DNA from 4 places in the Achromobacter deleyi genome. Region 2 is predicted to be linked to each of the others. Evidence: predicted binding sites of a transcription regulator. Region 2 holds the regulator's gene; each other region holds the start of a gene.
What was found. Region 2 encodes FNR, which switches genes on or off when oxygen is low (the NO sensors DNR and NnrR bind a similar motif). Its sites were predicted from a motif close to TTGATNNNNATCAA; they were not measured.

Region 1: I6I07_RS24340 (universal stress protein) is a predicted target of FNR. The motif match lies at 1,712-1,725, and genes of this name have one in related genera.
Region 3: ccoN (cytochrome-c oxidase, cbb3-type subunit I) is a predicted target of FNR. The motif match lies at 1,336-1,349, and genes of this name have one in related genera.
Region 4: adhP (alcohol dehydrogenase AdhP) is a predicted target of FNR. The motif match lies at 1,311-1,324, and genes of this name have one in related genera.

What each region holds. Positions count from the first base shown of each region.
Region 1 is NZ_CP065997.1:5,412,705-5,415,991, reverse strand. Features, by position in the region: gene I6I07_RS24345 (2-hydroxyacid dehydrogenase) at 1-791, shown strand, start outside; gene I6I07_RS24340 (universal stress protein) at 816-1,652, opposite strand; gene I6I07_RS24335 (FUSC family protein) at 1,771-3,287, opposite strand, start outside.
Region 2 is NZ_CP065997.1:4,093,066-4,096,352, reverse strand. Features, by position in the region: gene clpB (ATP-dependent chaperone ClpB) at 1-822, opposite strand, end outside; gene I6I07_RS18625 (gamma-glutamylcyclotransferase family protein) at 975-1,406, shown strand; gene fnr (fumarate/nitrate reduction transcriptional regulator Fnr) at 1,530-2,258, shown strand; gene I6I07_RS18615 (hypothetical protein) at 2,273-3,287, shown strand, end outside.
Region 3 is NZ_CP065997.1:3,407,952-3,411,238, reverse strand. Features, by position in the region: gene ccoN (cytochrome-c oxidase, cbb3-type subunit I) at 1-1,268, opposite strand, end outside; gene ccoS (cbb3-type cytochrome oxidase assembly protein CcoS) at 1,476-1,637, opposite strand; gene I6I07_RS15445 (hypothetical protein) at 1,634-2,608, opposite strand; gene I6I07_RS15440 (adenosylmethionine--8-amino-7-oxononanoate transaminase) at 2,775-3,287, opposite strand, start outside.
Region 4 is NZ_CP065997.1:3,181,017-3,184,303, reverse strand. Features, by position in the region: gene I6I07_RS14400 (LysR family transcriptional regulator) at 1-768, shown strand, start outside; gene I6I07_RS14395 (ribbon-helix-helix domain-containing protein) at 781-1,170, opposite strand; gene adhP (alcohol dehydrogenase AdhP) at 1,383-2,411, shown strand; gene I6I07_RS14385 (DJ-1/PfpI family protein) at 2,463-3,041, opposite strand; gene ybaK (Cys-tRNA(Pro) deacylase) at 3,185-3,287, opposite strand, start outside.

The DNA.
Region 1 (3,287 bases), 1.3 Mb from region 2:
CGCGGGGCGCCACCGGCTTTTACGCCGAAGAGATGGCGGCGCTGCCCAATCTCGAACTGATCTGTTCGCTGGGCGTCGGCTTCGAGAACATCGACGTGGCCGCCGCCCGTGCGCGCGGGCTGCGGGTGACGCATGGCCCCGGCGCCAACGCCACCTCGGTCGCCGATCACGCCATGGCGCTGCTGCTGGGCGCCGCCCGCCATCTGCCGCAGGCCGACGCCTGGGTGCGCCAGGGGCACTGGAATGGCTTCATGGGGCCGCAGGTATCGGGCAAGCGCCTGGGCATCGTGGGCCTGGGCACCATCGGCCTGGAGATCGCCAGGCGCGGCGCCAACGGCTTCGGCATGACGGTCGGTTACTACAACCGGCGGCCGCGCCCCGAGAGCGGCTACACCTATCACGACAGCCCGCTGGCGCTGGCCGAGGCCAGCGACTTCCTGGTGGTGGCCACGCCGGGCGGCGCCGACACGCGGCACCTGGTGAACGCGGCCGTGCTCGACGCGCTCGGGCCGCAAGGCTATCTGGTGAACATCGCGCGTGGCAGCGTGGTCGATACCGAGGCGCTGATCGCCGCGTTGGCTGAACGCCGCATCGCCGGCGCCGGGCTGGACGTGGTCGAAGGCGAACCGGTGGTGCCGCCGGCGCTGCTGAAGCTGGACAACGTGGTGCTGACCCCGCACAGCGCGGGGCGCTCGCCGGAAGCGGTGTCGGCGACGGTGGCGCTGTTCCTGGAGAACGCCACCGCGCATTTCGCCGGCAAGCCGGTGCTGACGCCGGTGCCGCAGGGCTGAGGCGCCGTCGGCGTCAGGCGGGGATCAGTGCGAGAACATGATCGGCACGGTCATGCTTCTGAGGATCGACGCCGTGGCGCCGCCCATCGCCCATTCGCGGAACTTGCTGTGGCCGTAGGCGCCCATCACGATCAGGTCGGCGCTGTAGTCGGCCGCCACGTTCAGGATGGTGCTACCGACGCCGACGCCCTTGATGTCGCGGCGCACGTGGTCCGGCGCCGGCATGCCCTGGGCGATGCAGTAGGTGGCCAGGTCCTCGAACGGCACGGGTTCGTCGTCGCGGGTGGCGGCGCCTTCGTCCATGGTCAGCACCACCAGGTGCGAGGCCAGGCGCAGCAGCGGCGCGGCGTCCGCCAGCGCGCGGGCGGCTTCGCGGCTGCCGTCCCAGCAGTACAGCACGCGTTCGCCGACCACCGGGAAATCGCCGCTGGAGGGCACCACCAGCACCGGACGGCCGGCGGTCAACAGGGTCTGTTCGACGAATTCATTCTCGTGCACGGCCTCGACGTCCTCGCGGTTCTGCTGGCTGACCACCAGCAGGTCGCTGGTGCGGCCCAGCCGCGCCATGCTGGCGCTGGGCGAGCTGGCGCCGGCGCGCACCGCGGCCGGCACGTCGGCCGCGGCCACGGTTTCCAGGAAGGCGTTCTGCACCGCGCCGCGGTTCTGCGCCTGCAGGTCGCGCATCACGTTGAGCGTCTTCGACATCATCACGGACTCGCCGTAGTAGTACTGGGGCGGCGCCGAGCTGGCGTAGATGCCGACCAGTTCGGCCTGGTGGCGCCTGGCCAGGGCCAGCGCCACGCGGGTGCGGCGGGGGCAATCGAATCCGTGGTCCAGGTGGACGGAAATGCGGCGATACATGGCGGCCTCCTTTTGAGCGCGGTAGGCCTCCATCGTTGCGCGTTCCGGGCATTCCGCCCTTGACGCGCGTCAAGCGCCCCGCAGTTTGGCGGGGTTGCCGCAAGCGGCCGCGGGCCGGTCAGGCCTGCTGCACCCGGTCGCGTAATTGCCGCACCTGTCGCGCCTGCTGGGCGATGCGGTCGAGCGGTCCGGCCAGTGCCGGTGCGGCGGCATTGACGGCGGCCGGCACCGCCAACTGGCGCAGCTCGACCACGGGGCCCGGTTCCTGCGGATGCAGGGCGTGCGCCAGCGCCAGTCCGTAATCGCGCAGGGCCGGCGCGGCCTCGCTGTCGGGCGCCAGCGCCGGCTGGATCTCCAGCACGGTGCCGGCGGCGGTGACGCGGCGCATCGCGTTCAGCAGGTTGACCGCGGTGTCCACCTTGCGGTCGCGGTGCACGGGATTCTGCTGCAGCCGTTGCAGCGCCGCTTCGGCGTTGTCGGCGGCCAGGCAGGCCTGGCGGCGCAGGCCGACGATGTCGGCCGCGGGGGCCGCGCCGCTCTTGTCGGCCGTCAGGGCCCGCGCATAGTCGGCATGGCGTTCCAGCGCGCGGCTCAGGGCCCCGGCCAATTGGCGCGGTTCCTTTTCCGGCCACACCAGGAAGCCCACCAGCAGGGCCAGCACGCCGCCCAGCACGCTGTTGAAGGCGCGCAGCGCCGCCAGCATTGGCTCGTAGATGTCGGGTTGCTGGATGTGGCTGACCAGCACGAACTGCGACGTCAGGAAAAAAGTGAACAGCGCGTAATGGATGGTGCGGGCCGCGAACGTGCCCAGCGCGATCGGCAGCACCGCCAGCGCCACCGACAGCGGCGTGCTCAGCAGCAGGCCCAGCAGCGAGGCGCCGATGGCGCCGGCCACGCTGCCGATCACGCGTTCGACGGTGCGCTGCCAGGTCGTGGCGAAATAGGGCTGCAGGATGAACACCAGCGTCAATGACATCCAGTAGCCGTGGTTGACCGCGAAGGTCTTGGACAGCGCCACCGCGATGGTGGCGCCGATGCCCACGCGCAGGGCGTGGCGGAACGCATCCGATTCGAACCGCAGGTTCTGCCGCAGGCTGCGCCAGGCCTGCCGCACCGGCGAATCGGCGCGCGCGGCCAGGGCCGGCGCGACGGGCGCGCCATCCTGGTCGAACAGCGCCTGCATGATCGCCTGGGCTGTCTGCTGCAGGCGGTCCAGCACCGGCACCATGGTCGCCAGGTCGGGCGCGTAGGCCATGGCGGCGCCGCGCAGTTCGTGCAGGCCGGCGCCGAAATGCGCCAGCCGTTCGCGCAGGCAGTCGGCCTGCCTGGCGTCGCTGACGTCCGAGGTGCTGGCGATGGCGTTGGCGACGCTGGCATAGCGATGAAAGGCGTGTGACAGGTTGGCGCCGGCCGCGCGGCCAAGCCAGCGCGGGGCATTCGATTCCAGCAGATCGGCCGCGGCCACCAGGGCGATGAAGCTGTCTTCGGCGCTATCGAGCAAATAGAACAATTGCTGCGCGCGGGCCCGGCGCGACGGCCGCGCATCCTGCACCTCGCGGATGCGCACGCGGGCCGCCTCGAGCGCCGCGCGCATGCCGCTGCGCTGGGGACGGGTGACGGCGCTCCAGGCCTGCG
Region 2 (3,287 bases):
GACGATGTTGCTGCCGTCGTCCTGCGACAGTTCCTTGAGCACGGCCTTCAGGCGCTCTTCGAATTCGCCGCGGAACTTGGCGCCGGCCAGCAGCGCGGCCAAGTCGAGCGACAGCACGCGCTTGCCGCGCAGGGTCTCGGGCACTTCGTCGTTGACGATGCGCTGCGCCAGGCCTTCGACGATGGCGGTCTTGCCCACGCCGGGTTCGCCGATCAAGACCGGGTTGTTCTTGGTGCGGCGTTGCAGGATCTGGATGGTGCGGCGGATTTCGTCGTCGCGGCCGATCACCGGATCGAGCTTGCCCTGGCGGGCGCGCTCGGTCAGGTCCATGGTGTACTTGGACAAGGCCTCGCGGTTGGATTCGCCTTCGGCGCCGGATACGTTTTCACCGCCGCGCACGGCGTCGATGGCGGCCTCGAGGGCCTTTTTCTGCAGGCCCGCTTCGCGCAGGATGCGGCCGGCCTCGCCCTTGTCGTCGGCCAGGGCCAGCAGGAACAGCTCGCTGGCGATGTAGGTGTCGCCGCGACGCGCGGCTTCCTTGTCGGTGCGGGTCAGCACGCCCTGCAGGTCGCGGCCGACCTGGACGTTGTCGTCGCCCTGCACCTGGGGCAGCGCCTTGAGCGCGGCGTCCAGGGCCGGCTGCAGCCGGTTGACGGCCACGCCGGCGCGCGCCAGCAGGCTGCCGGCGCCGCTATCGGCGTCGGACAGCAACGCCGACAGCACGTGGACGGGCTCGATGTAGGGATGATCGTTGCGGGCGGCCAGACTCTGAGCGTCGGCCAGGGCTTGCTGGAACTTGGTAGTCAGTTTGTCGAATCGCATAATGGTCGTTGTGGCTTGTTGGTGAGCCTGACCGATACGCGCCGGCGGGCTCGATGACCTGAATATGCGGCCGGATGCGAGTATTTCAATACCTCGCCGGCCTCATGGCTTTATGTCCTTGGACACATCCGCGTGCAGCAACAATCTGAACTATGAGCATATACGTTTTTGTCTACGGCACGCTACGCGCGGGCGAAATCAACGACCTGGCGCAGGCCGCCACCCGCCGCGGCCTGCCGCCGGCCCGCCATGTGGGCGCGGCCACCGTGCCCAGCATGCTGGTGGATTTCGGCGACTGGCCCGGATTGCTCCCGGTGGCCGACGGCCGGCGGGTGCTGGGCGACATCTACGAGGTCGACCCGGCCCTGGTCGCCCTGATGGATGAGATCGAGGAATACGCGCCCGGGCGGCCCGGCTGCTTCGTGCGCCGGCCGGTGCTGGCCCGGCCGCTGGCGCCCGGCGCCGCCCCGGTGGCCTGCGAGTATTACCCCATCGACCCGGCCTGGCGCGGGACGGCGGCGGACATCGACGGCGACGACTGGGTCGCCTACCGCCAGGCCCGTCCGGCCCGGATGCCGCCGTAGGAATGCGCTGCAAAACGCTCCGTAAGACACCCGTAGTAACAACGGACTACAATGGAGACCTGTCTTCACGCTTTAAGCCCCTCCAGGCTACCCGCCGGGTGCGGGCACTATAAAGGTCATCGTATGCAAAAACGGGTTCCCGTTGCCCCTGATGCCGCCCACTGTTCCACGTGTATGTTGGGCCACGTGTGTGTCCCGGTCGGGATGGCAGCCGCCGAAGTAGAAAAGCTGGACGAACTGGTGAAAGAGCGCGTGCGCCTCGAAAAGGGCAAGACGCTGTATTCGCTGGATCACCCCCTGGACGCCGTCTACGGCGTGCGCTTCGGCAGCCTGAAAACGCAGCTCGAAGACGCCACCGGCCAGATCCAGATCACCGGCTTCCACCTGCCCGGCGAGATCGTCGGCATGGACGGCATGCTCGAGGGCAAGCATGTCTCGGCCGCCGTCGCCCTGGAAGACTCCGAAGTCTGCGTGATCCGCCTGAACGAAGTCGACCGCGTGGCCACCCACCTGCCCTCGCTGCAGCAGCAGTTCCGCCGCCTGATGAGCCGCGAGATCACGCGCTCGCACCAGATGCTGGCGTCGCTGGGCTCGATGCGTTCCGAACAGCGCCTGGCCGCGTTCCTGCTCAACCTGTCGCAACGCTATGCGTCGCTCGGCTACTCGTCGACCGAATTCGTGCTGCGCATGAGCCGCGAGGAAATCGGCAACTATCTCGGCCTGACGCTGGAAACGGTCAGCCGGCTGTTCTCGCGCTTCGCGCGCGACGGCCTGATCCGCATCAACCAGCGCGAAGTCCGCATCCTGGACCAACCCGCGCTCAAGCAACTGCTGGGCCACGAGGGCTGCTGACGCCCGCCCGCGCCATGCGCCGCACAGCCGTAGCCGGCGCCGCGCAGCCCCACCCGGCGCCGCGTCCGCCGCATTCGCGCCGGGCCTGGAGCGCGGCGGCGCTGGCCCTGGCGGCCCTTCTGCCCCTGGCGGCGCGCGCGCAGACGCCGCTGCCCGATCCCTACGATTACGATGAACCCGCGCCCGCCCCCAAGCGGGTGGTGATTCCGCGCTGGCAGACGCTCGAACTGGGCAAGCCCGGCCACCGCTACAAGGTACCGGTCTATGCTAACCGGAACCTGGCGCGCGGCGACCTGCGCGATATCAAGCAAATCGTGATCGTGTTCCATGGGGTCAAGCGCAACGCCGACGCCTATTACGAAACCGTCGCCACGGTGCTGGCGGCCAACCCGGCCCGCGCCAACGACACCCTGATCCTGGCGCCGCGCTTCGTCGGCGTGATCGACTCGGGCTACGCCGGCATGGCGGCCTGGCGCAAGTCCAGCTGGGAAGACGGCGAGGACAGCGTGCAGGCCAATGGCCGGCCGGCGCCGGTCAGCTCGTTCCAGGTGATCGACGACCTGCTGCGCAGCCTGGACGACCGCAAGCGCCTGCCGACCCTGGCCAGCATCGTGCTGGCCGGCCACTCCGGCGGCGCCCAGCTGGTGCAACGCTATGCCGTGCTGAACCAGATCGATGGCCCGCTGCGCCGCGACGGCATCGCCGTGCGCTACGTGGTGGCCAATCCCTCGTCCTACCTGTACCTGACCAAGGAACGCCCGCGTCCCGACGGCAAGGGCTACGCGCCCTACGAGCGCGGCATCTGCCCCACCTACAACCAGTACAAGTACGGCACCGACAAGCTGCCCCCGTTCGCGCAGGAAACCGACGACACGCGCCTGTTCATCCGCTACGCGGCGCGCGACGTCACTTACCTGCTGGGCGGCGCCGACAACAATCCCGAACACCGCCTGCTGGACAAGACCTGCGGCGCCGAGGCCCAGGGCGCCACCCGGCTGGCGCGCGGCACCGCCTACCTGCAATACGAAC
Region 3 (3,287 bases), 690 kb from region 2:
GTGCCGTCGGCGGCGGTGTCGCGCCACATCAGGCCCTGCTGCACCCCGGCGATCCACATCGCGGCGATGTACAGCACCACGCCGATGGTGGCGATCCAGAAGTGCAGCTCGATGGCCTTGACGCTGTACATCTTCTCGCGGCCATACAGGCGCGGGATCAGGTAGTAGAGCGAGCCGAACGAGATCATCGCGACCCAGCCCAGCGCGCCGGAGTGCACGTGGCCGATGGTCCAGTCGGTGTAGTGCGACAGCGCGTTCACGGTGCGGATCGACATCATCGAGCCTTCGAACGTGGCCATGCCGTAGAACGACAGCGCGGTCACCATGAACTTCAGGATCGGATCGGTGCGCAGCTTGTACCAGGCGCCCTGCAGCGTCATGATGCCGTTGATCATGCCGCCCCACGACGGCGCCAGCAGGATCAGCGAGAACGTCATGCCCAGCGACTGGGTCCAGTCGGGCAGCGAGGTGTACAGCAGGTGGTGCGGACCGGCCCACATGTAGGTGAAGGCCAGCGCCCAGAAGTGGACGATGGACAGGCGGTACGAGTAGATCGGACGGCCGGCCTGCTTGGGCACGAAGTAATACATCATGCCCAGGAAGCTGGTGGTCAGGAAGAAGCCGACCGCGTTGTGGCCGTACCACCACTGCACCATGGCGTCCTGCACCCCGGCGTAGGCCGAGTACGACTTCCACAGCGTCACCGGCATCTCGATGTTGTTGAAGATGTGCAGGATGGCGATGGTGAGGATGTACGAGCCGAAGAACCAGTTGGCCACGTAGATGTGCTTGGAACGACGCTTGATGATGGTGCCGAAGAACACGATGGCGTAGGCCACCCAGACCAGGGTGATCAGGATGTCGATCGGCCATTCCAGCTCGGCGTATTCCTTGCTGCTGGTGTAGCCCAGCGGCAAGGTGATGGCGGCGGCCACGATGACCGCCTGCCAGCCCCAGAAGGTGAACGCGGCCAGCCGGTCACAGAAAAGGCGGGCCTGACAGGTGCGCTGGACCACGTAGTACGAGGTCGCGAACAGCGCGCTGCCGCCGAAGGCGAAGATCACGGCGTTGGTGTGCAGCGGGCGCAGGCGGCCGTAGCTGAGCCAGGCGGTGTCGAAATTCAACTGAGGCCAAATCAGCTGCGCGGCGAGAAAAACGCCCACAGCCATGCCGACAATGCCCCAGACCACCGTCATGAGCGCGAACTGCCTCACGATCCGATAGTTGAAGGTATCGGCCTTGCTTGCGATTGCGGCGCAATCGTTCATCACCCTTCCCCCAAAAGAAACAATTAGCTTCAGGTTTCAATGATGGGGGGTCGCAGGTAAACCGGGGTTGATGTGAATCAAACCCTATTGGCCGTGCAGGGGAACCCGCAGCGCCGGCGCAACGTCCATGGCCGGGCGGCGGGCACGGCGGATCGGACGGCTGCCCGATGGCCGTCGCCTGTGCAATGCTGGATGCCAGAAGGGGATCTAACCGCGCGATGCCGGGCCGCTGTCGTCGTCGCGCAGGATGGCGGTGCCGGCGTTGTCGGTGTCGTCGTACTGGCCGTTGAACACCGCCCACCACAGCGACACGCCGATGGCCAGCACGAACAGCAGGGACAGCGGCAGGAGCAGGTAAAGGATGGTCATGGCGCGGCTTCCAGCGCGCCGCCGGGCGCCCGGCTGCCCGACCAATCCTGGCGCGACAGCCGCCAGGAGTTGTAGGCCACCGCCAGCGACGACACCAGCATGGTGATGGCCGCCAGCCACGGCGTGACCCAGCCGACCAGCGCCAGTGGCGTCATCAGCAGGTGCCAGACCAGCGAGCCGTGCAGGTTCTGGCGCGCCTTGCGTTGCGCCTGGGCCAGCAGCGCGTCCAGCGCCGCGTCGGGCATGGCCGGATGCGCCGCCAGCGCCGAATGCGCCGACGCCATGGCGGTGGGCACCGCCATCGACATGGCACAGGGACAGCTCATGACCAGCAGGGCCACCATCACCGGGATGCTGTGGGCCGGGTCGATATAGGCCCAGACCGCCGCCGCGCCCAGCGCCAGCGCCACCTGCGCCATGACGAAGCGCGAGGCCAGCCGGTCGGCGCCCGCGCCCAGCCGCTGGCGCTGGGCCTCGACCCGGGCATGGCGCTGGCCGCCGGAGGTACCGCCGAACGACTGGCGCGCGCACAGTTCCAGGTAGCGCGCGGTCAGCAGGAAGGCGACGAACATGGTGACCGAATCGAAATAGACCTCGCCGTGGCCAGTGCAGGTGGCGTAGACACTGGGGATGAAGGCGGCGACGATGCCCAGCGCCACCGGCACGTCCATGCCGGCGCGGCCCTGGCGCAGGTTGGCGCCGGCGTGGCGCCAGATCGGCCAGGCCGAATACAGCACCACCGGCACCGTCAGGGCCAGGCTGGCCCAGTTCATCAGCACGATGGCCCAGTCGAGCGTGTCCAGGGCGTCCCTGGGGATGCCTTCGTGGCGCAGGTAGCCGGGCCAGGCGAACATCATCACCTGCATCATCGCCAGCCACGCCAGCGACAGGCGCACCAGCGCGTGGCGGCGCTGCTGGCGCTCGGCGTCGGACAGGGACGAAGGGACGGCGAAGATGGATTTTGCTCGCATGCGCCGATGCTACCCAGCGCCGCCGGCGCCCGCCTTGACCTGGATCAAGCGGGCCCCGGCGCCTTGCCGCGACCCCGCCCGGTGACGGCAGGAATCCCGGCGGCGGGGCTCCCGGCGGCGGGGCTCCCGGCGGCGGGGCCGTCAGCCGGCCGGGTTCGCCGCCAATTCAGGGCCGCTGCGCGCGCAGCACCGTCACGACCGCCCGCATCAGGGTGTCCAGCTCGTCCGGGGCGATGGTCAGCGCCGGCGTCAAATACACCACGTTGCCGAACGGCCGCACCCAGACGCCGGCCTCGACCAGGCGCCGCTTGAGGGCCTCGCGGTCGTCGATGCGGTCCAGTTCGACCACGCCGATCGCGCCCAGCACCCGCACGTCGCGCACCCAGGCCAGCTCGCGGCACGGCGCCAGCCCCGCTTCCAGGGCCGACGACAGCGCCCGCGCCTGGGCCAGGCGCGGTTCGCTCTCGAACAGGTCGAGCGAGGCGTTGGCGGCGGCGCAGGCCAGCGCGTTGCCCATGAACGTGGGGCCATGCATCAGCGCGTGCGACGGGTCGTCCGACCAGAAGGCGTCGAACACCCGGCTGCTGGCCACCGTGGCGGCCAGCGGCAGCGTGCCGCCGGTCAGGGCCTTGGACAGCGTGATGATGTCGGGGCGGATGCCGGCCTGCTCGAACGCGAA
Region 4 (3,287 bases), 910 kb from region 2:
GCGGTGAGCCGCCATATCGCGACACTGGAGACCTTCGCAGGAGGGCGGCTGTTCCACCGCAGGGGGGCCACCATCGAATTCACGCCAAGCGGGCTGCAGCTTTTCGATGCGGTCAAGGACGCGATGTCCACGATCGAAGTCACGCTGCGGCTGCTGGCGCAAAAGGGATTGCGGCACGACCGGCTCAAGGTGAGCACCTCCATGCCGAGCTTTGCAATGACGGTGATCGTGCCTTCACTGGCCGCCTACACGGCGGAATATGGAGTGCAGATCGATCTGATCACGTCGCTGTCATCGCCCGAGCCTTCCGACGATTTCGACGTGCTCATCACCCGGGACCTGAGCATGCCGGGCTCGGAAAGCTGGGAATTGATGCGCGAGGAACTCGTCTGTGTCGGGTCGCCGTCGCTCGTGCAGCGCATGGCTCGCGAAGACCGGTGGCCGATGATCGCGGCGCGCTCCCGGCCCGACGTGATCGCGACATGGGCGCTTGGCGCCGGCGTCCCGATCGAACGCCTCAATGTCATCGCCAGCTACGACCATCTCTTCCTCGCGGTCACGGCGGCCATCGGCGGCTCGGGCCTGCTGATCGCGCCCAGGTTGATCGTGGCGGATCAGCTCTCCGCCGGCACGCTGGTGCCGGTGGACGACCAGCGCATCAGTTCAGGCGCCAGCTACCTGGCCTACGTGAACGCCCATAGCGCGCATGCGCACAGCGCCAGCGTCTTTTGCCGCTGGCTCAAGGGATTCCTGCGCGAACGCATATAGCGTGTCCCTGGCCTAGGCCGCCACCGGCCGTTTCGGGCGCAGCGGCTGCGGGTCATACATCGACGGCGGCAGGCCTTCCAGCACCGCCTGGGGGTTGAGCGAGCGGATCGGCACCGCGGCATCGGCCGGGATGCGGCCCTCGGCCTGCAGCAACTGGTAGCGCAGGCAGCACACGCGCAGGAACGAGGTGAAGTTGGCGGCCTCGCCGCGGTACTCCGCCAGTTCGTCGTACAGCCGCTCGATCAGCTGGGTCACGCGCATGCCGTCGCGCGCCGCGATCTCTTCCAGCACCTGCCAGAACAATTGCTCCAGGCGCAGGCTGGTGGCCACTCCGTGCAGGCGCAGGGAACGGGTTTCGGGCGCGTAGGACTGCTCGCTCGCGCGGATGAAGATTTCACACATGGGAGCTCCCTGGGGCGGACACGGTGCTTGCGGGCCACTGTACGACGATAGCCACCGGGGCGGCAAGGCTCGGTAGCGGCGGTGACCGGCTGGTCAATCTGCAACCACACGTTTCTCTCGGCCTGCGCATCGGGACAGCGTTGATATAAATCAAGGTCTCGGACGCGTCCCCATCCGAGCATGCTAAGACTGATCTGACTTCGGAGGTAGCAATGAACAAAACCATGAAGGCCGCCGTGGCTCGCGCATTCGGCAAACCCCTGGAAATCGAAGAAGTCGAAGTACCCCGCCCCCGCGCCGGCGAACTGCTGGTGAAGATCGAGGCCTGCGGCGTCTGCCACACCGACCTGCACGCGGTCGAGGGCGACTGGCCGGTCAAGCCCAATCCCCCCTTCATCCCCGGCCACGAAGGCGTGGGCCACGTGGTGGCCGTGGGCGAAGGCGTGACGCACGTCAAGGAAGGCGATCGCGTCGGCATCCCCTGGCTGTATTCCGCCTGTGGCCATTGCGAGCATTGCCTGGGCGGCTGGGAAACGCTGTGCGAGCAGCAGCAGAACGCCGGCTACTCGGTCAACGGCGGCTTCGCCGAATACGCGCTGGCGGCCGCCGACTACGTGGGCCTGCTGCCCAAGAACGTCGGCTTCGTCGACATCGCCCCGGTGCTGTGCGCCGGCGTCACGGTCTACAAGGGCCTGAAGATGACGGACACGCGGCCAGGCAACTGGGTCGTGGTGTCGGGCATCGGCGGCCTGGGCCACATGGCGGTGCAATATGCGCGCGCCATGGGCCTGAACGTCGCCGCGGTGGACATCGACGACGACAAGCTGGCCTTCGCCAAGCGCCTGGGCGCCGAGGTGGTGGTGAATGCCAGGACCACCGATCCGGCGGCGTACCTGAAGAAGGAAATCGGCGGCGCCCACGGCGCCCTGATCACGGCGGTCTCGCCCAAGGCCTTCGAGCAGGCGCTGGGCATGGTGCGCCGTGGCGGCACGGTGGCGCTCAATGGCCTGCCGCCGGGCGACTTCCCGCTGTCGATCTTCGACATGGTGCTCAACGGCGTGACCGTGCGCGGCTCGATCGTGGGCTCGCGCCTGGACCTGCAGGAGTCGTTGCAGTTCGCCGAGGAAGGCAAGGTGCACGCGACCGTGGCCACCGAGAAGCTGGAGAACATCAACAACGTGTTCGACCGCATGCGCCGCGGCCAGATCGAAGGCCGCATCGTGCTGGACATGGCGGCCTGACCGCCCGCGCGGGCCGGGCCATGTGAATGGCCGCCGCGCGGCGCACGAGACTCAATGCGTGATCTTGGTGCCGAGCACCGCCAGGAACTGCGCCAGCCACGCCGGATGCGCCGGCCAGGCCGGCGCCGTCACCAGGTGGCCGTCGGTATAGGCCTGGTCGATGCCGATCTCGGCGTAGGTGCCGCCGGCCAGCCGCACTTCCGGCGCGCACGCGGGATAGGCCGAGCAGGTGCGGCCTTCCAGGATGCCCGCGGCCGCCAGCAACTGGGCGCCGTGGCAGACGGCGGCGATCGGCTTCTTGGCCTGGTCGAAGGCGCGCACGATTTCCAGCACTTTCTCGTTCAGGCGCAGGTATTCCGGCGCGCGGCCGCCGGGGATCACCAGGCCGTCGTACGAACCCGCCTCGACGCGGTCGAAATCGTAGTTCAGCGCGAAGTTGTGGCCGCGCTTTTCACTGTAGGTCTGCGCGCCCTCGAAATCGTGGATGGCGGTGGCGATGCTCTCGCCGGACTTCTTGCCCGGGCAAACCGCGTGCACCGTGTGCCCCACCGCCAGCAGCGTCTGGAACGGCACCATGGTTTCGTAGTCTTCGGCGTAGTCGCCGACCAGCATCAACAGTCTCTTGCTCATGATTGTCTCCTGGGGATGGGGGATCGCCGGCTGGAGCGCCCGAGGACCGGGCGGCCGGTTCTTGATGTTCTGCCATCCATTGTGCCCCCACCCGCGCGGATGGGGGTGGTAGCGGGATACCACGCCAGGCCGTGGCCGGCGCCCTACTCCAGCGCCACCGTCACCGGCTTGGCGCCCAGCAGGCTCACCAGCACGTTCGGGTCGATGCCCACCAGGTAGCCGCGGCGGCCGCCGTTGATGTAGACG